Regions from separate parts of the Pectobacterium sp. PL64 genome, predicted to be linked through region 2. Evidence: predicted binding sites of a transcription regulator. Region 2 holds the regulator's gene; each other region holds the start of a gene.
What was found. Region 2 encodes PhoB, which activates phosphate uptake and scavenging genes when phosphate is short. Its sites were predicted from a motif close to CTGTCATAAAACTGNCNNAT; they were not measured.
Positions count from the first base shown of each region.

Region 1: the regulator PhoB is predicted to act here: its motif matches at 3,430-3,449, upstream of pitA (inorganic phosphate transporter PitA).
Region 3: the regulator PhoB is predicted to act here: its motif matches at 1,316-1,335, upstream of pstS (phosphate ABC transporter substrate-binding protein PstS).

Region 1 is NZ_CP092070.1:4,402,052-4,409,282, forward strand. Features, by position in the region: gene gdhA (NADP-specific glutamate dehydrogenase) at 1-15, opposite strand, end outside; gene uspA (universal stress protein UspA) at 307-744, opposite strand; gene uspB (universal stress protein UspB) at 1,298-1,633, shown strand; gene pitA (inorganic phosphate transporter PitA) at 1,853-3,358, opposite strand; gene HP572_RS19810 (NAD(P)/FAD-dependent oxidoreductase) at 3,637-4,839, shown strand; partial or broken gene HP572_RS19815 (AraC family transcriptional regulator) at 4,919-5,026, shown strand; gene HP572_RS19820 (cupin domain-containing protein) at 5,227-5,712, shown strand; gene HP572_RS19825 (carboxymuconolactone decarboxylase family protein) at 5,723-6,067, shown strand; gene HP572_RS19830 (carboxymuconolactone decarboxylase family protein) at 6,051-6,506, shown strand; gene HP572_RS19835 (EAL domain-containing protein) at 6,718-7,231, shown strand, end outside.
Region 2 is NZ_CP092070.1:641,642-648,872, forward strand. Features, by position in the region: partial or broken gene HP572_RS02770 (SbcC/MukB-like Walker B domain-containing protein) at 1-2,881, opposite strand, end outside; partial or broken gene sbcD (exonuclease subunit SbcD) at 2,878-4,117, opposite strand; gene phoB (phosphate response regulator transcription factor PhoB) at 4,412-5,101, shown strand; gene phoR (phosphate regulon sensor histidine kinase PhoR) at 5,129-6,451, shown strand; gene HP572_RS02790 (PstS family phosphate ABC transporter substrate-binding protein) at 6,467-7,231, shown strand, end outside.
Region 3 is NZ_CP092070.1:4,494,078-4,501,308, reverse strand. Features, by position in the region: gene pstS (phosphate ABC transporter substrate-binding protein PstS) at 153-1,193, opposite strand; gene HP572_RS20240 (DUF4026 domain-containing protein) at 1,406-2,833, opposite strand; gene HP572_RS20235 (beta-ketoacyl-ACP synthase) at 2,861-4,087, opposite strand; gene HP572_RS20230 (3-ketoacyl-ACP reductase FabG2) at 4,087-4,818, opposite strand; gene HP572_RS20225 (hotdog family protein) at 4,857-5,339, opposite strand; gene HP572_RS20220 (beta-ketoacyl-[acyl-carrier-protein] synthase family protein) at 5,332-6,489, opposite strand; partial or broken gene HP572_RS20215 (DUF3261 domain-containing protein) at 6,491-7,067, opposite strand; gene HP572_RS20210 (MMPL family transporter) at 7,064-7,231, opposite strand, start outside.

The DNA.
Region 1 (7,231 bases), 1.3 Mb from region 2:
TACGATTTGTGCCATGAACAGCTCCTGATTGAACGAATAAGTTCCCGTCTGCTTCTTTATTTTTAGACACGCAGAAGCTTGTGGGATCGGTGAAAATGATGTTGTGTCCTCTGGACTATAACACTGGCGATGGATATTTAAGCAAGCGTTTTCTTTTCAGATAAACGTTATAATCCAATGGGATAGGAAGGGTTTTTTGGCGATTTGAGAAGAGAAATTTGCTATAAGTTTTTGTTATATAACAAAAGGCACAGCTAAGAAGCCGTGCCTTTCATCACTGAAAAAAAATGCAAAAAAAGCTAATTTTTATTCGTCTTCATCATCACGCAGCGGCACGATGAGCATGTCGACATGTACGGTATTAATCAGCTGACGAGCAGAAGACATCAGTTTGCTCCAGAAGTCCTGATGGTGACCGCACAGCACGAGATCGACATCATATTTCTTAATCGCATCAACCAGCACCTGCCCTAAATCGCCGCTGCCGCTCAGCGTCTCGCTGATAGGGTAGCCCGCGTTCTGGGACAGCTCAGCCAACGCGTTCTGGGTTTCTTCGGAGATACGCTGTTGCATGTCACCCAGATTGACGTCAATCAGCCCGGTGTAGAGATCGGAGTAGTTCACATCGACGTGGATTAACGACACTTTCGCATTGTACGGCCTTGCCATTGAAACCGCTTTTTCCACTAACACTTTGCTTTCTGGAGAAAGGTCAACAGCAATAAGGATGTGTTTGTAAGCCATAATAAGACTCCTTCCGTAAAGACTAATTAAGGGTTAGCAGATATTTCTCCTGCCGCTCTAATACTTAACAGAGAGTTATACGATAGCACTCGTCCGCGCTATCGGACTGTTCAGTCGATCACAACCCGTTTTCAAACCTGTTAATTCTATTGATAAGTGTAGTAGAAACCGCTCCTTTTCACAGTTAAATCGCGCAGCTTCTCCTTTCAGAAAGGGCATTATCTCGTCGAAAATCGTCCTTCATGCCGATTGCGCCTGCCTCTCTGGCACAAACGAACATTCTTCTTCTACACTACAAGTAGGGGGCGGTGAGCCTGTCCGCTGCACCCTGGGATGGAAAACGAGAATGGGGCTAGCCGTGATGCCGTTGGCTATCCAAAATGACAATAAAATCGTGCGCAAGCGCGTGGCATAACTATTCGTAGAAAAATGTCACAGACAAACGTCGTAGATAAGCGTCGCGGATAAATAGTAACGCTTGTCATCGGTGACAGGTGGACAACGGGAAGGTATGGCCATCGAATCTGACGAATAGAACGACCGGGAGGGAAGCATGATTAGTACATTTGCGCTTTTCTGGGCTTTATGTATCGTCTGCATCATCAATATGGCGAGGTACTACTCTTCATTACGCGTGTTACTGCTGATTTTGCGTGACTGTGACCCGCTGCTTTACCAATACGTTGACGGGGGTGGCTTCTTTACATCGCACGGCCAGCCAAGTAAACAAATCCGGCTGGTACGCTATATCTACGCGCAACGCTATCTTGATCATCACGACCCTGAGTTTATTCGCCGTTGCGAGCGAGTGCGGGGACAGTTTCTGCTTACGACCGCCCTGTGTGGCCTTATCGTCATCAGTCTGTTTGCGATGACAATATGGTATTAAACGCGGGTACTGACACAATTCTTTGGCATTAGCATAACTATTGCTATTAACACCATCATTGGTATGACAACCATGAACGTCGATAAAAAGTAAAAAGGCGATTCCCCACAGAATCGCCTTTTTTTATGACGGACATCCTTGTCCGTTACCCTTCGGGCCGTCGCAAGCGACGTTGAAAAACGTTCCCTACGTTTTTTTATGCGTGATGAATTAACGCCGTTAGATCAGCTTCAACGCCAGCCAGTACAGCGTACCGGACATCAGCATTGAGACAGGCAGCGTCAGCACCCAGGCAAGCAGAATACTTCTTATCGTTTTGCCCTGTACACCACCACCGTCCGCAATCATCGTCCCGGCAACCGCCGAAGACAATACGTGCGTGGTGGAAACTGGCATACCGGTATAGCTGGCAACGCCAATCGACAAGGCCGCCGTCACCTGCGCCGAAACGCCCTGTGCGTAGGTCATGCCTTTCTTACCAATCTTCTCACCGATGGTCACTGCAACGCGTTTCCAGCCCACCATGGTGCCCAGAGACAGCGCCAATGCGACAGCGACGATAATCCAAAGAGGCGCGTACTCAACCGTCTGTAGCATGTCTTTACGCAGGTTGCTCAGGTAGCGCTTATCTTCGCCCGACGTTTCTGGCAGCTTGATCACCCGATCCATCGTGTCAGAGATACACATCAGCAAACGACGTACTCTGCTACGATCGTCAGGATTCAGCTGGTCGTAACTTTTCAGGTTATTCAGCAGGCCCTGTGTACGGTCAATCGCAATCATCACGCGTGAACTGTCACAGTGAAACTCTTTCTGACCGTTGCCAGGAATCGTGCTTTCTGGCGTAGGAATGACTGGCGGAGACAGGTCGATCACATGCGTCAGCGCGTCGCCGTGCTGCTTGTAGTATTCCTGCAAATTGACAACGGCATCACGGGTACGGCTGATGTCATAGCCAGACGCGTTCATGTTGACAATAAACCCGGCTGGCGCGACGCCAATCAGCACCAGCATAATCAAGCCGATACCTTTCTGACCGTCGTTTGCACCATGAGAGAAGCTCACACCAATCGCCGATAAAATCAGCGCGGTACGCGTCCAAAACGGCGGCTTACGTTTACCGTCCTGCTTTTCGCGATCGACAGGCGTCAGATGCACGCGCTTGCGTTTTTTGCTGTTGTTCCAGAACCGACGCAGCACCAGCACCAGCAGACCTGCAACTACCATCCCCACAATCGGCGAGAGCAGCAACGACAGGAAAATGCTGATCATTTTCGGCACGTTCAACGCATCCACGACAGAGGTATCCGTCAACAGTGCGTTGGTTAAACCAATACCGATAATGGAGCCGATCAGCGTGTGAGAACTGGAGGCAGGAATACCGAAGTACCAGGTACCGAGGTTCCAGATAATGGCAGCCAGCAGCATGGAAAAGACCATGGCCAGGCCGTGCGCCGAACTCACGTTCAGCAATAAATCCGTGGGGAGAAGGTGAACAATTGCATAGGCCACGCTCAGGCCGCCCAGCAGTACACCGAAGAAATTAAAGACACCCGCCATAACAACAGCAAACTCGGCACGCATGGCACGGGTATAAATAACAGTGGCAACGGCATTCGCAGTATCGTGAAAACCGTTGATGGCTTCATACATCAGTACAAACAACAAAGCCAATATCAACATCAGGCCAGTGTAGTAATCCAAACCGGCAAATAAATGTAGCATAAACGTTAGGCCATTTAGTGGTCATGAACGCGGCGCATTATCGGCGACAAGCAGGGGTCGGGAAAAGCGAAATATGACATTTTTTTGACTTAATATGTGACGGCGATCGATGGAAAAACCACTTAATCAATAAAAATCAAATAATTATATATTTTTACTAAAATATGCAAATTGTTACGCTGGTATCGAACAAAAACCAACACTACAATTTGCCGCCCTACGGCTTATCAGCCTATGGCAATCCAAGAAGATAAAATCACTCATCGGAGAAATGCATTGTGGAACAGTTTGACGCTGTCATCATCGGTGCCGGTGCAGCAGGCATGTTTTGTGCGGCACAGGCAGGACAACGCGGACTGCGTGTTCTACTGCTCGATAACGGCAAGAAGGCTGGCCGGAAAATATTGATGTCCGGGGGCGGGCGCTGCAACTTTACCAATATGTATGCGGAGCCGGCGGCCTATCTGTCTCACAATCCTCACTTTTGTAAATCAGCACTGGCGCGTTATACCCAATGGGATTTCATCAGCCTGGTCAACAGCCACCGCATCGCTTACCACGAGAAAACACTCGGTCAGCTATTCTGCGATGATTCCGCACAGCAAATCGTGGACATGCTGGTAACAGAATGTGAGCGAGCGAATGTCACCCTCCGCCTGCGCAGTGAAGTGACCTCGGTGGAGAAATCAGACGATCGGTTCACCATCCAGCTAAACAACGGCACATCATTCCAGAGCGCATCGTTGGTCGTTGCCTGCGGCGGCCTGTCGATGCCCGGTCTGGGCGCGACGCCGTTCGGTTACCAGCTCGCCGCCCAGTTCGGTATCAACGTGCTCCCAACTCGCGCAGCACTGGTGCCCTTTACGCTGCACAAGCCGCTGCTCGAACAGTTGCAAACGCTCTCCGGCGTCTCCGTGCCGACCGTCGTCACCGCAGAAAACGGCGTGACGTTCCGTGAAAACATCCTGTTTACGCACCGTGGGCTCTCTGGCCCCGCTATTTTGCAGATCTCCAGCTACTGGCAGGCGGGTGAATTCGTCACCATCAATCTACTGCCCGATCGCGATCTCACCCAGCTTATTAATGACGAGCGCGCCGCTCACCCGAACCAAAGCCTAAAAAACACGCTGGCACAGTGGCTACCTAAACGCCTGGTTGAATGCCTACAGGAGTTAGGGCAACTGCCGGACGTCACGTTGAAACAGCTCAACAGCGCACAGCAAACGCAGATTGAACAGAGTCTGCAACAGTGGCGCGTGCAGCCAAACGGTACGGAAGGTTATCGCACGGCCGAAGTGACCATCGGCGGCGTTGACACCCGCGCGCTGTCCTCAAAAACCATGGAAGCCAGCGCGGTGCCGGGGTTGTATTTCATCGGCGAAGTGGTCGATGTGACCGGCTGGCTCGGCGGCTATAACTTCCAATGGGCGTGGAGTTCAGCATGGGCATGTGCGCAGGCGCTACCTTTTGTAGAAGGCTGATAGATATAGAATTGATGTAAGGCGAGCAGGGTAAAACGGTTCAATGTACCTTGCGAGCCTCAGCGATGATCATTCTTCCAAAGTGGGTTATGAAAGCCCTTCTCAATTCAGCCGCGAATACCGCCGTTTGTTCGGCGCTCCAGCCAAGAAAGATATTACCGCCCTGCGCGAGCAGACTTCCCCATAGGGTATGCAGTCATAACTTAAGCCAATCCTCACCAAAACGTTCGCACAGATCAGCCTGATTGATGAGATAATCTCATAAAGGCTATCGATTTTCATTAATTATCTTTCATACCAACTCTGCTAAATATCACTGGGGTAGTACAAAACTTAATTTCATAAACATCCGCCCCATTATTTCTTTTCCCTCTAACGGAGTTAGTGATGAATGTTAAAACCTCTTCGATAGCCGGTGCATTTCTGTTCTCAGCCTTTGCTGTACCAACGGCGCTGGCGGCAGACGCCCAGATGACGATTTCTGAAAGTGGAAGCCGGGAGTTTATCCGCGCCCCAGAAGCAAATTTCACCGGCAGAGCCTGGATTGACCCTCTGTTTATCAAAGCGCAATCACCTCAGCGCACGACAGGCGCTTACGTATCCTTTGAGCCCGGCGCACGCGCAGCCTGGCATACCCATCCTCTAGGCCAGACGCTGGTGGTCACTTCTGGAACCGGCTGGGTTCAACAGTGGGGCGGGGAGAAAAAAGTAATCAACGCAGGTGACGTGGTTTTCTGCCCACCGGGCGTTAAGCACTGGCACGGCGCGACCGCAACAACCGGAATGGTGCACCTTGCGATTCAGGAAAGCGACGCTGAAGGGAAAAACGTTCAGTGGATGGAGAAGGTTTCCGACGAGCAGTACGGACATTAAGGATAACGTGATGAAAAAAGCCTCCCTTTCACTGATCGCCGCCGCGTTTTTCCTGTCTGGTTGCGCGACACAAGGGCAGCATACTTTCCCTGCTCAACCAGACGTTAATTCTGCTATTCGCACCGCGGCGCCAGCCATGACCGCCTATACGCAAAAGCTGACCGACGGCGAACTTTGGCAGCGACAGCAGCTCTCAGCCCGCGACCGTAGTCTGGTCACTCTCGCTGCACTTGTTACCCGCGATAATACCACCCTTCTGCCTCATTACCTGAATGTGGCGCTGGATAATGGCGTGAAGCCGTCCGAAATTTCAGAGCTGCTTACGCATCTGGCGTTTTATGCTGGCTGGGCCTAACGCCTCCTCAGCGGCGGTGGTCACAAGCAGCGTGTTTGCCAGCCGGGGGATCCGCTCGGAGCAGCTTCCAGGGGCTGACGTCACACTGCTTCACATTGATGAGGCTGCCGAAACCCGACGCGTCAAGCTCGCATCAGAAAGCCTGGGCAATCTGGCACCTGGCGTGGAGAAGTACACCACTGAGGCCCTTTTCCGCGATCTGTGGCTGCGGCCGGGGCTGGCTCCACGAGATCGTAGCCTGATTACGGTCAGCTCACTCATCACTGAGGGCCAGTCAGCCCAACTGCCTTACCACCTGAACCGGGCAATGGATAGCGGGCTCACCAAAGAGCAGGCTTCCGAAACGCTTACTCAGTTGGCCTTTATTGCTGGTTGGCCAAAAGTGTTTGCCGCGCTGCCAGTATTTAAAGAAGTCGTCACGTCCCGTAACGGAAGCTGATGACCGAAAGATGCCCTGTGTAATGCACAGGGCACCATTCAGCTCGAGTGAACAGCCCCCCAATCCCCGCTTATTCAGGTTACAAACTTTATTGTCGCCGAATCTCTTTCAGCAAATAACCACTATAATAATCTCTATTCAGCACTCTCCTTTGATTCACGGAGAAAAGGACGTCTCTACATAGGCCTCTGCTGCCAGAAAGGAGATGTGAATGAGCCCCAGACGTAGTGAACATAAAATCAACATATTGCTGTTACTTGTTGCAGGTATGCTGCCACTGCTGCTGGGTTTATTGTTCACCTTTGTTGAGTCCAGATTAATGGTAAAGCGCGATTTGGAATCCACTGCGCAAATCGCAATGAATCATGCCGAGAATATTTCGACACAGGCATGGCAGATGGTGGATCGCCTCCAGCGCTTTCATGGTCAGCCCTGCGATGTCATCGGCGATGAACTGCAACGCCTTGGCTCGGTCTTTTCTTACTTCCGCGCTATCGGCGTTATCCATAATACTGACGTCTATTGCTCTTCGACGTTTGGCAGCACGTCGACACCACTCAGCCGCGTCATTCAACAGCCGCTACCGGAGACCTATTCTGAACGCTGGAGCCTGTCGATTGCCGGTTCAGATAACGTGAAAGAACGCCCGGCACTGATCTTCGTCCAGATGCCTCCTACGGGTTACGGCGCTTATGCCATGGTCGATGCGCAATATCTGATCGACC
Region 2 (7,231 bases):
GCGCTCCTGTTCATCAAGCAGCGCATTGAGGAACGTGGCTTCATCGGCGAAAGTGCTTTGTTGCAAAGCCTGACTAAAGTGCTTGGTCGCACTCTCATGTTGGCGCGTGCTTTGTTCATACTGCTGTTGCGTGCTAGCCAGCTCTCCCGTCAGACGGCTCAGCGTCGTTTCGGTGTGCTGACGAGCTGACAGGGCTAGCCTGAGCGCATCGTCGTACTGCTGGCTGGTTTGCTGTAGCTGTTCGCGCACGGCGGCGATCTGCTTATCCCCAAACAGTGCCTGTCGTTCCTGTTGGCTCGCGTTGAGCAACGCGAGGTACTGTTCCAGATGCTGTTGCTGCGTTTGGAGCTGCTGTTTTGCCTCGGCCACGCTGCGATTCAAATGCTGAAGATCGCTTTCCAGCGTGGCTAACAGAGGAACTAAGCGAGATTGCTCCTGCTCTTTGGCTTTCCAGTCTTGCCACTCGTTCTCGCGCTGAGCCAGCCAGTCATTCTGTGCGTCGGCCTCAGGTAGAACAAGGCTTAGGGTTGACAGCGTCTGCGTGATTTCCTGAGTGTGCAGCGTGATCTGCTGGTGCATGTTTTGCAGCGACTGCTCGATTTCTTGCTGCGTAACGCTTAGCGAGGCTTGCTGCTGGGTATTCAGCGCGATTTTCTGGTCGAGTTCCCGCTGCAATGCCTCTGTGGCAGTCAGTAAATCCTTACTTTCCTGCCACTGTTTTTGCAATTGCTCGCGTGCGGTAATATGCTGTCGAATAGCCTGTTCTTCGGCTTCATTTTGCGCCAGCCAGGCTGCGATCTCATCCGGTTGTTCCAGCGTGTAGTTAACTTGTAAGCGCTCACTGACATCTTGCCACTGTTGCAGTAGGGCGTGATGTTCGCTCTCGAGCTGAGCGATTTCCTGTTGCAGCTGTTCGCGCTGTTGCTCTAGCGAGGCCAACTGTGCAGTCGTATTCGCCAGCGCTGTCGTTAACTGGTTCACGTCCTGCTGTAGCGCAGTCAGGCGGCTTTGGGTTTCAGACGGTTGCAGCGCCTGATAGCGTTCGATAGCGGGATGCTCGGTTGAACCACATAGCGGGCATGCGTCTCCAGCCTGTAGCCGCTGGCGTTCGGCTTCCAGCTTAACGATACGCTCTTCCTGACGGAGCAGCGTTTCCAGATCGACCAGATGCTGGCTTCGCTGCTCATACTCAGATTGCTGCTGTTTCTTCAGAATTTCTAACTGGCTGATATGCCCTTGTACCTCATCCTGTTTGGCGAGGTACTGCTGCTTGCGGACATGCAGACGCTGGAACTGGTCGCTGATTGTCGCGAGCCGTTGGCGTTCAGCGCGCTGGTCAATGCGTTGATTAAACTGCTGTTGCAGGGTGGAAAGCGACTGGTGCGCTTCCTGTTTTTGCTGTGTCTCATCGTGTTGCATGAACTGCTGACGGGCGGCATCAACGACCGCTTGTTGTTCACGCTGCTCTGCCGCCAGCGTCACCGTCTCTTGCTGTAGCACTGCCGACTGTGCGGTGTGCTGCGTCTGTTTTTGCTTCAGCTTCTCTTGCTCGTCCTGAAGCTGGCGCAATTGCCGGAACTGGGTGCGCCACAGAGGAAGTTGTTCTCCCCACTGCTGATGATGCGCGTGTTGCTGGCGGTAAGACTGGATCTGTTCAAGCTGCAGTGTAGCCTGCTGCTGTTCCGCCGCCGTCTGGGTTTGTTTGCTTTCATCAGCGTGCAGACGAGCCTGCGTTTTTGCCAGTTCGTCTTGCTGCTGCGTTTTTTGCTGCACCAGCGTGGCAATGCGATGGTCAAGTGGCACAACCTGTTCGTTGATCACCTGCTCTTGCTGCTGCCGTACCCGTTTGTGCTCACTAACATCCAGCTCTGCTTTTTCTTCCTGCTGGCGTAGCGCGGTTAACGTCACCTGCTCGGCGGCCTGCTTCCCGGTCAACTGTTCAATACGCTGTGCCAGCGTGAGAGATTCCTGTCGATAGCGCTCTCGTTCCTGATGTAGCGGCCTCAGTTTTTCTGCCGGTTCGCTGTGAGTTAACCTGTCGAGCTGCGGCTTAGCCTGCTGAATGGCGGATTCGGCACTTTCATGCTGCGCCTGCGTATTGGTTTTCTGCGCGTGCTGCTGCGTCAGTTGCTCAAACCAGCGCAGCGTAGTCAGCGCTTGCTCACGTTCAACGTTGCCCCGTTGCTCTTGCTGGAGCAACTCGGCAAGCTGTTCTTCCACCTGCTGGCGTTGCTCATCGGTTAAAAGATTGAATGCCTGATGCGCGCGCCTGTAGCGTGTTCAGCGCGACGTTTGCCTGTTTGTGCTTGTCATAGACGCGTTCGGAAATCAGACCGTAAATGTCCGTGCCAGTCAGCTCCTCCAGCAGTTCTGCTCGGTCGTCTGCTTTGGCGTTGAGGAAGGCGGCAAACTGCCCCTGCGACAGCATCATGGAACGCGTGAAGCGGCCGAAATCCAGTCCGGTGAGCTGCGTGATCATCTCTTTCTTATCATTGAGCTTTTCACACAGAATTTTGCCGTCTTCAATGAGCGCGAGTTCGGCCTTGGGAGACTGTAAGTTGCCGTCCGGGGTATTTCTTGCCCGACGCTGGCTCCAGAAGGCGCGATATCCGACGCCTTTAACCTCGAACTCGACCTCGGCAAGGCACTCTGCGGTATTACGCGTCATCAGATCATTCTGGCTGGCGGAAAGTAGGCCAAGCCGTGGCGTTTCGTGATACAGCGCCAGACAGATCGCATCCAGCAGCGTGGTTTTTCCCGCGCCGGTCGGGCCGGTAATGGCAAATAAGCCGTTGCTGGAAAACGGCTCCTGCGTGAAATCGATCTTCCATTCGCCTTTCAGCGCATTAAGGTTCTTTAAGCGCAGGCTGAGAATCTTCATTTGGCCGTCTCGCTATTTTCCAGTTCATCAATAACCTGATTAAACAGCGAGCGAACACGCTGCTGGCGGCTGTCTTCCATGTCTGTCTCCGTGACCAGACGGCGTTCAAAAACGTCATGTACGCTCAATTCGTTCAGCGTTTCCTTGTCCTGTCGGGTTATCGCCTGCAGGCGCTGTTCACGCGTGCGGCGCAGCAGCAGCACCTCCACGGGCAGGTTCTCGGTCATCGCCTGAATGCGTTTTTGCATGTCGCTCAGATAATCCTGCGTGTTGAGCTCGATATCCAACCACACGGGCTTGTCGCCCTGATAGCTCTGGAAGGCGGCCAGCTGTTTTTCAATATCGCTCAGGCTGCCTTTAATCAGCTGCATCGGCTGAGTCATGGGAATCGGCAGGATGTCTATCTGCGGAGGTGTTTGCGGTGATGCATCAGATGCAAAGCTCACCAGACAGACGGATTTCTCACTGTTTAGCTCATCAAAACTCAACGGGATGGGCGAACCGCTGTAGCGAATATGCTCGCTTTGGGTCACGCGCTGCGGGCGGTGAATATGGCCGAGCGCGATATAATCCGCAGGAGGAAAAGCCTGAGCAGGGAAGGCATCGAGCGTACCAATATAGATGTCGCGTACGGATTCTGAGGCGGTTGCGCCAATCGTCGTCAGGTGCCCGGTTGCAATAATCGGCAGCGGCAGGCCAAGTTCGTCGCGTTTTTGACAAGCCAGTTGGTAACACTGCTGGTAGTGCGCGGTAATCGCTTCCTGTAGCGCCAGCTGTTTTTCATCCCCGGATTGCCCGGCTTTGCTGGTCAACACATCACGTGGACGTAAAAAAGGAATCGCGCAGAGCAGGGCACCGGGTTGCCGCATGACGGTTTTCCAGCAGGAGCACCTGCTGGGCTGGATCGTCGCTGGCGCAGGCAATCACCCGCGTGTTCAGGCAGGCCAGCAGCTCGCGGGATTCGTTTAGCATCGCGACAGAATCGTGGTTACCGCCGAGAACGATGAGCTGGCAGCCTGTGCGCTGTAGCGCGACCACGAAGCTATAATACATTTCCCGCGCATAGCTGGGGGGCGAACCGTTATCAAAAATATCGCCAGCAACGATAATGGCATCGACCTGATGTTGTTCCACCTGAACGATAAGCCAGTTTAGAAAAGCCTGATGCTCAGCAGCGCGACTTTTGGTATAAAAATATTGCCCTAAATGCCAATCGGCGGTGTGGATAATGCGCATCGTGTTCTCTCGATATTCATGCCGCGTGGCGGTGGATGACGTTGTCATTATTTATTATGTGAAAGGGTGTGTCGTCGCCATGGTGCTTTGTCATCGTAATGCCATGATTATATATAGCAGGGATGGCGGCTGTCGCGGTGGAATCAGACGTTTGGAAAGCGGCTCGAAAAATCGGATGTACGCGCTGTAACAATCGCGCAGAGAGGTCCGTGCGTTTTTCATAAATCTGTCATAAAACTGACGCATAATGCCTCCGCCTGCTAACAGCGACGATGATTAACGACAGGATTAACAATGGCAAAACGCATATTAGTCGTGGAAGATGAAGCACCAATTCGTGAAATGGTCTGCTTTGTACTGGAACAAAATGGTTATCAACCTGTTGAAGCTGAAGACTATGACAGCGCGGTAACGCAACTGTCGGAGCCATTCCCGGAACTGGTGTTATTGGACTGGATGCTGCCAGGCGGGTCGGGCCTGCAATTCATCAAACATATGAAGCGCGAAGCGCTGACGCGTGATATCCCGGTGATGATGTTGACCGCGCGTGGCGAAGAAGAAGACCGCGTGCGCGGGCTTGAAGTGGGAGCGGATGATTACATTACCAAACCGTTTTCACCCAAAGAATTGGTGGCGCGTATCAAAGCCGTCATGCGCCGCATTTCACCGATGGCAGTGGAAGAAGTGATTGAAATGCGTGGCCTGAGCCTCGATCCTTCCTCACATCGCGTGACGACCGAAGAGCACGCGTTGGACATGGGACCGACGGAATTTAAACTGCTGCATTTCTTTATGACGCATCCTGAACGTGTTTATAGCCGGGAACAGTTGCTGAATCACGTTTGGGGCACTAACGTTTATGTTGAGGATCGTACTGTCGACGTCCATATTCGTCGCCTGCGTAAAGCGCTGGAAACCAGCGGACATGACAAAATGGTGCAAACCGTTCGGGGAACGGGCTACCGTTTTTCAACGCGTTACTGAGGTGATCGTAACCGGAGACACATTAACGTGCTAGAACGTTTATCCTGGAAAAGGCTGGCATTGGAGCTAGCTTTTTTTTGTTTACCCGCTTTACTGCTGGGGCTGATTTTTGGCTATCTGCCCTGGTTTCTGCTGGTCGCCGTATTAGGCTTGCTGTGCTGGAATTTTTATAACCAGCTAAAACTCTCTTATTGGCTGTGGGTTGACCGCAGCATGACGCCACCGCCCGGCCGCTGGAGCTGGGAGCCGCTGTTTTACGGGCTCTATCAGATGCAGTTGCGTAACCGACGCCGACGCCGTGAGCTGGCGCTTCTGATCAAGCGGTTTCGCAGCGGTGCTGAGTCTTTGCCCGATGCGGTGGTGATCACCACCGAAGATGGCACCATCTTCTGGTGTAACCATCTGGCGCAGCACCTGTTGAATTTCCGCTGGCCGGAAGATAACGGTCAGAATATCCTCAACTTATTGCGCTATCCCGAATTCACGAATTACATGAAAGGACAGGATTTTAGCCGTCCTCTCACGCTGCAGTTGAATAATTCCCACCATGTTGAATTCCGCGTGATGCCCTATTCCGAAGGCCAGTTATTGATGGTGGCGCGTGATATTACGCAAATGCACCAGCTTGAAGGTGCCAGACGTAACTTTTTTGCCAACGTGAGCCATGAACTGCGTACGCCGCTGACGGTGTTGCAGGGCTATCTGGAAATGATGCAGGAAGAAACGCTGGATGCGGCGCTACGCGGAAAAGCGCTGAATACCATGCAGGAACAGACCCGACGTATGGACGGGCTGGTCAAACAGCTGCTGACCCTGTCCCGTATTGAGGCGGCGACGGCAATCGATCTGAATGAAAAGGTCGATATTCCGTTGATGCTGCGCGTATTGCAGCGTGAAGCGCAGACGCTGAGTCAGGGGCGTCATGAGATCGTCTTTCGTGTGAACGAAAGCCTCCGCGTGTTTGGTAATGAAGAACAGCTGCGCAGTGCGGTATCCAATCTGGTGTATAACGCAGTCAACCATACGCCAGCGGGAACGCGTATCGAAGTCTGCTGGCAGAAGATCCCGCAGGGCGCGCAATTTCAGGTCAGCGACAACGGGCCGGGCATTGCGGCCGAGCACTTGCCGCGCCTGACAGAACGCTTTTATCGGGTGGATAAGGCGCGCTCACGACAAACAGGCGGCAGCGGATTGGGGCTGGCGATTGTTAAGCATGCGCTCAGCCATCATGATTCCCGTCTGGAGATCATGAGTGAGGATGGTCTGGGTTCGCGTTTCGTCTTTACGTTGCCGAATCGGTTGATTGTCCCCGCCTCTCTGGCTGAAAATACGGTGAAACCTTCAGCCTGACGGAAAACGCTATCTATGACATCCGCCACTCGCATTGCGGGCGCTTTTTTACTGCTGTTCAGCGCGTTGTGCTCCGCACAACCTCGTCAGATGCTGGCAGGTAACCTCTCCAGCGCAGGGTCAGATACGCTGGCTAACCTGATGGCCTTTTGGGCGGCGGATTTCAGCCAGCATTACCCGAACGTGAATTTACAGATTCAGGCCGCTGGGTCGTCCTCTGCGCCGACCTCTCTGGCATCGGGTGCCGCACAGCTTGGGCCGATGAGCAGGGCGATGAAGGCCAGCGAGATTGAGGCATTCGTCCAGCATTATGGTTACCCGCCGCTGGCGGTGCCGGTGGCGATGGATGCGCTGGTCGTGCTGGTCAATCAGGATAACCCGCTGCCTGGGCTGAACTTGTCGCAGCTGGACGCCATCTTTTCGATTACGCAGCGCTGCGGTAACCACCAGCCGATAAAACAGTGGGGCGATCTCGGCCTGCACGGCAGTTGGGAAAAACGCACGCTACTGCGCTATGGGCGAAATTCTGCGTCGGGAACCTATGGGTTCTTTAAGCAAAAGGCGCTGTGCCGTGGCGATTTCCTTCCTCAGGTTAATGAACTGCCCGGTTCGGCATCTGTCGTACAAGCGGTTGCGGCGTCAACCGATGCCATTGGCTATGCCAGCGTGGGCTTTCGTACCAGCGGCGTGAGAATGCTGCCGTTAGCTGCACAAGGCACCGACTACATCTACCCCTCGACTGAAAATATCCGCAGCGGTTTATACCCTTACACCCGCTAT
Region 3 (7,231 bases), 1.2 Mb from region 2:
TCTCGTTTTAACTACATTTGATAAGCTATTGAAGGCAGAGAGGTTGCTATCACCTCTCCGCCTCGATACGACTTGTTATTCCACTACGTATTTCCCAGAACCTGACAGCCTCATCACGCTCTGGTTATCAACACGACGTGTCGATACGATAATTAGTACAGTGCTTTACCGCTGCTGTCTTTTACCTGAGTTTTCCAGGCAGCACGGATTTGCTCAACCACTTCTTTTGGCAGTGTGGCGTAATCCAGCGCTTCAGCTTGCTCGCCGCCTTTTTTGAACGCCCAGTCGAAGAATTTCAACACTTCAGTGCCCTGCTCAGGTTTATCCTGCTTGGTGTGAACCAGAATGAACGTGGTTGAAGTGATCGGCCATGCATCAGCGCCTTTCTGGTTAGTCAGATCCTGAGCGAAAGACTTGCTCCAGTCGATCTCTTTAGCCGCGTTGCTGAAGCTTGCGCCAGTCGGGCTAACCGCTTTGCCATCGGCAGAAATCAGTTTGGTGTAAGCCAGGTTGTTCTGCTTGGCATACGCGTATTCTACGTAGCCGATAGAACCAGGCAGACGCTGTACGAACGCCGCGATACCATCGTTACCTTTACCGCCCAGACCGGTTGGCCAGTTCACAGTAGAACCTGCACCAATCTTCTCTTTCCACTCTGGGTTCACTTTTGCCAGGTAGCTGGTGAACACGAAAGAGGTACCAGAACCGTCAGCACGACGAACCACAGCGATGTCCTGATCCGGCAGTTTGGCATTCGGGTTCAGTTTAGTGATTGCTGGGTCGTTCCATTTTTTGATGTTGCCCAGGTAGATATCACCCAGCGTTTTACCATCCAGCGTCAATTCGCCAGATTTGATACCAGGAACGTTCACTGCCAGCACCACACCACCGATAACGGTTGGGAACTGGAATAAACCATCCTGTGCTAATTTGTCGTCAGCCAGAGGCGCGTCAGAAGCACCGAAATCGACTGTTTTAGCGATAATCTGTTTTACACCACCAGAAGAACCGATGCCTTGATAGTTAACTTTATTACCGGTTTCTTTTTGATAGGAGTCAGCCCATTTGGCATAAACAGGCGCAGGGAATGTCGCACCGGCACCGGTGAGGTTAGCAGCAGCTAAAGCAGAAAATGCCGTCAGAGAAAAGGTTGCCGCAACAACACTGGCAAGAGTGGTACGCATCAGTTTCATAATCCCTCCTGTGGGATACTCAAACGTGTCGACGTAACGTCGTTATCTATCAGAGTTATCAAATCAGAGTGTAGTTCGCAGGAGGAAAAATAGGACAGTTTGGTGACAGTAAAATGTACGCAATATGACAGTTTTATGACAATGGCGCAGAATGCAGGGAAATTCAGGTGCCACCAGCCAGAACAGGCGTTCTGACTGGGGAAGGAAAGAGGTCAGTGAGTCTGGCTATGGCTAAGCAGTTTGTAAATTGTATCAGGCTTATAGCTATCGCCCTGATAATAAATCGCCCAATCGGTTACCCACGATATATCAATAGAATACACACCGCCTTCCTGCATATCCTCAACGTAGAACGGATGATTGATTAATGTCCCGGTGACGACCGCGTCGTCGATTTTTTCGGGCACAAACCACATGTGTTCACGCTCTTCTCCCTCTTCGCCATGAGGAATGCCAAACTTCACCATAAAGCGCCATTCACTTTCGACAGGTTTAGGTGCTTTTTTTAGTAGCTTAGCTAAAAAACCCGGCTTAGCCGGCTCGTCGCTCACATGGTAGTTTTTAAACATGTTGACGAAATAACGCCAGCGCAGCAGTGCCTTACGTGACATTTCTGCCGTTTCCGCATTCGTGCGCCAGAACATGATGGCATTCTGCTCATCAAACCCTTTGAAGAACGTTTGCAGTACAGGGTTTTCTTCGTTGGTACGAAACAGCATACAGGAAGGCTCCTGATGCACGTCATCCCGATCGGCGCGATCGCCCAGAAACACGCCTTCCGGCGTCCCTTCCAGATCGTAGCGCATGCCTTCCAGAGGCCGCAGTTGGTCAATCGGCGTGGATTGATTCACATGCCGCAGCCCTTCTTCAAACGGCAACGCCACCAGATATTCATAGCCGCTGTCCGTTTGCCCGCACAGAATCGGCTCATTAAAAGTAATCTGCTGATTTTGAATGGCATTATTGACAAAACTTCTGAATAAATCCGGGATGCCGTAATATGAACTGAGCGTCTCGGGAATGACTAATTCGGCCTCTGTCAGGCCGCATCGCGCCAGACCATGTGAGTGAAACCAGAATGTCGTGGGCGGATCGTTCTCGGTATCGTACACGGCATGAATGGTATACAGCGATTCAATTTCCGGCAGGACATCATCTTCCAGCTGAAAATTCAGCCATTCACGGGTAAACACGTTACCAGCAGCGGAAATATCGATCCCCAGGAGAAAATCCGGTACCACAGCGCTTAATAAACGAAGCTGATGAACGTAGTCTTCCAGAGGATTTGGCCCAAAAATACACTCAACCATCACTTCCTGCGTCGCCGCATTCGCCTGCGCCAGCAGCTCGGGCGAAATCGGGTCGGTTGAATGTATCGGCGTGATGCTATTCTCGGGATCGCGCTCCGATACCTCAAGATAAAAGGTCAGCTCGCGATCGTGATGACGACAGGTATAAAAGAATCCGCCCTGTCCCTGCTCGGTATAGCTTACTTCGCCATCGGTGAAAAATGGCTGCGCCTCTAGCAAGCTTTCCAGCAGCGGGTAGCTCATCTCTCGTGAGGAAAAGGCCACCATCGTTGAAGGCGCTTTTTCACCCTTCCCTTCAGCGATATCCAGGTATTGTTGTTTGTTATTCATCATGAACCCGTTAACGTTCTCAATCCATTATTGCCAACGACGGAAAATCAGCGACGTATTGATGCCGCCAAAGGCGAAGTTATTAGACTGGATATAATCCGTCTCAATATGGCGTGGCTCACCCATGATGTAATCCAACTCGCCACAGTCTTCTGCAGGTTGCCGTAAATTAAGCGTCGGTGCAAACCAACCTTCACGCATCATTTCAATACTCATCCATGCTTCAAGCGCACCACAGGCACCCAGCGTATGGCCGAAATAGCTTTTCAGCGACGAAATCGGCGTGGATTTACCGAACACGGCAGCGGTAGCCTGACTCTCCGCGACATCGCCCCGATCGGTTGCGGTACCGTGTGCGCTGATATACCCCACATCGCTAGGTTGTAAACCCGCGCAGCGCAGCGATCCTTCAATGCAAATCTGCATGGTTTCACGCTGAGGTTGCGTAATATGTGCCGCATCACAGTTGGTGTAAAACCCAACCAGTTCGGCATAAATCGTCGCACCACGCGCGACGGCATGTTCAAGCTCTTCAAGCACTAACGTCCCCGCCCCTTCGCCGATAACCAAGCCGTCACGGCTGGTGTCAAAAGGCGACGGCGTCGTTTCCGGCACATCGTTGCGTTGGCTGGTGGCAAACAGCGTATCAAACACGGCTGCTTCTGACGGGCACAGTTCTTCCGCACCGCCCGCCACCATGACCGTCTGATAGCCATGACGAATCGCTTCCCAGGCGTAGCCAATCGCCTGACTTCCCGACGTACAGGCGCTGGACGTCGGAATCACACGGCCGCGCAGGCCAAAAAACAGGCCAGCATTCACCGCCGTGGTATGCGGCATCATCTGCACATAGGTCGTACCGGTAATATTATTGGTGTGCTTTTCGGTCAGCATAGTGGCGAATTCGCTCACCGGCCCTGTGCTGCCCGTTGAGGAGCCGTAAGCAATGCCGGTTTCTCCGTTAGTCAGCACTGGATGACCAATCAATCCAGCCTGTTCCAACGCCAGCTCGGTTGCTCGGGTTGCCATCAGAGACACGCGCCCCATCGAGCGGATGCGTTTACGCGTGTAGTGTTCTGGCAGACTGAAGTGATCAATCGGCGAGCCCAACTGCGTATTCAGGCCATCATAAACCTGCCATTCGGGCATCTTACGTATCGCATTACGACCCGCACGCAACCCGTCAGACACGCTTTCCCAGGACTCACCGAACGCGGTGACGCCGCCCATCCCCGTTACCACAACACGACGCATCACAGCATCCCTCCATTAATAGAAATGACCTGACGCGTGACATAACTCGCGATATCGGACATAAGATAACTCGCCAGCCCTGCGACCTCTTCCGCCTGCCCCATGCGCTTCATGGGAATCATCTTCATGGCTTCTTCAACGGCTACCGGCTCCATTTGAATCATGCCGGTATCAATCAAACCGGGAGCAATGCAGTTAACGGTAATTGTTCGCTTCGCCAGTTCGATCGCCAACGCTTTCGTTGCGCCGATAATGCCCGCTTTCGCGGCGCTGTAGTTAACCTGCCCCCGATTTCCCATGATCCCGGAAACCGAAGACAGCGTGATAATGCGTCCGCCTTTACGCAGACCGATCATCGGCATCACACAGGGATGAATCACGTTATAGAAGCTATCGAGATTGGTGTGAATGACGCTATCCCACGCCTGCTCGTCGAGGGCGGGAAAAGCGCCGTCACAGGTGATACCCGCATTACTGACCACGCCATAGTAGGCACCGTTCGCCTCAATATCCTGTTCGATCACGGTGCGACACGTTTCCCGATCGGCGATATCGAAACTGACGATACGGCCGGAACCGTTTTGCGCCGTAATCTGGCGTAACGTTTCCTGCGCCCCGTTTTCATCACGGTGATAATGCACCACCACGGTAAAACCATCCGCCGCCAGACGCAGCGCAATGGCTCGACCAATCCCTTTGCTGGCACCGGTCACTAACACAGAGCGCGTCATGTTTGTTTCCCCGGTTGTCATCGTCGTTCTTCCGGTTGTCATAATAGCTTTCCCTGTTCTAAAAGTGCTTTTAACTCATGTTCGTCAGGCTGATAGGTGTTCAACCGGCCAGAGGCATACGTCTCCCCAGCTATCGCGATCTCACCCTCAAAGCTACCAATTTTATCGTCACGCATCAGCAGCGTGACGGTCACATCAAGTAGGGAGCCGGCAGGAAAATTATCCAGCTTGCAGCGATAACCCCGTCCGCCCAGCAACATGCCGGGGCGCGGCTTCTCTTGCAGCCCAGTGATTTGACGCCCGTGCCAGCCAGACCAAACCCCGATCGTTTGAGCAATAATTTCGATACCAAACCAGGCAGGCAGATGTCCCTGATCATTGAGAAACGGTGCCAAAATACTGTCGCGACTGACCGCCACACGGCAGTGCGCATGCTCATCATCAACGTGGATCACCTCGTCAACGAGCACCATTGGGGCGGAATGGGGCAGATAAGCTGCCGCAGCCAGATACTCACTCATGATTCGTCCCCAGGATCAGACACGTATTATTGCCGCCAAACGCAAAAGAGTTAGACAGAATGACCGAGCGTGCAAGCGGAGCAGACTCACTGAGCAAGCCGCATGATGGCAGTGAGGCATCGGGGTGACTGCATGAGAAATCCTGCGCGGGCAAAGGGAGATCCCGCGTCAGAAGCAGCCAGCAGATCGCGGCTTCACTGATCCCCGCCGCTCCCAGCGTATGGCCGGTAAGGTGTTTGGTTGAGCTACAAGGCACGCGATCGCCAAACACGGCGTGAACCACGCTGGCTTCAATCTGGTCATTCAGGCGCGTGGCAGTACCGTGTAAATTGATATAACCCACGTCATCAGGCTGCAATCCCGCTTGTGACAACGCCATCGTTATCGCGCGAATCGCCCCTTCACCTTCCGGGTGCGGTGCCGACATATGGTGAGCATCGGACGACTCCCCGACGCCCAATACCGCCACACGATCGGGTTGCCGCCCAATCAGCATAAGCGCCACGCCTTCACCGATGGTGATCCCGTTACGTTCTTCGCTGAACGGCTGGCAGCGCGTTGATGCAAGCGACTCAAGGCTATCGAAGCCATTTAGTGGCATACGGCTCAGCGTATCCGCGCCGCCGACGATGGCGACATCCACCAGCCCGGCATCAATCAATCGCTTACCGCTGATCAGCGCTCTGGCGCTGGAAGAGCAGGCGGTTGATATCGTATAAGCCGGCCCATTTAACGCCAGATAGGCGGCCAGAAACCGGGAAGGATCGCCAAGTTCCTGCTGCGCATAGTGATAAGTGGGAAGATTTTCGCTGACATACCGATCGGCTTCATCCAATCCTGAGGTACTGGTGCCCAGAATCACAGCTACCCGCTCGGGGCCAAACTGCGCGATAGCCGCGTCAACCTGAGGTCGAATTTGCTCCAGGGCGGCCAGCAAGAGCTGGTTATTACGGCTGTCATGCGCCGCCAACGCCACCGGAATAACCGGTAATTCCGCATCCACATTTCCTGTCCAACAGGGCTTATCGTGCAGCAGCCATCCGGTATCAGGGCGCATGCCCGGCGCATGACCGCTGGCAAGGTTGCCGGCAATCTCATCCAGATTATTGCCCAGCGCATTCAGCGCCCCGACGGCGTTAATGTAAATCATGCTAGCTATCCAGATGTTGAATCACGATGTGATAACCAAAGACGAATTGCTGAACGCTCATCGGCACGCGCTGATTATTCCGCATCATATAGCGAATTTCCGTAATCAGCGTGCCGCGATCGTCACGCAGCTGTCTCTTGTCATCGCTATCTTTCAGCGTCCAACCGGCTGGCAGTTGCGTCTGCCACACGGCAATCGGCGCAGTGGCTCAGCATGATATCCGCCAGAACCTGACTGGCTGGCGGCAACTGCGGCAGGACGATGGACTGTTCCGTATGAACACCCTGCGCATCATAGGTGACCTTAAACAGACGAATACCGATAGAGGAAAGCCCGACCAGTGAAAGCTGCTTATCATCGGCACTCAACATCACCAGCAGCGATTGCTGCTTACCGCCAAAGGTTCCCGTCAGCAGTTGCTGTTCGTTGACCGGCGGAATAATCGCGGGGGCGGGTAGCGTGACTTTCACACCTGGTTTGAGCCACGCCTGTGGACGATTATCATCATGCTGTTTGCTGGCACAGCTGCTGAGTAGCAGCACGCCAATAAGCAGAAGCCCACGTCGCAATAATGTCATTTTCGTTTCCCTTTTGAATCAGGCAACGCCAGAGGCGCCAGCAAGAAGGCGATAAAAATACCGCTACAAAGCACAATCCCGAAGCTGCTAATGGCCTGAGTGCTGCTGAAAACCAGCATACCCAGCGTCAGCAGGGCGACGCACATCGCCAGCGTCACCGCCAG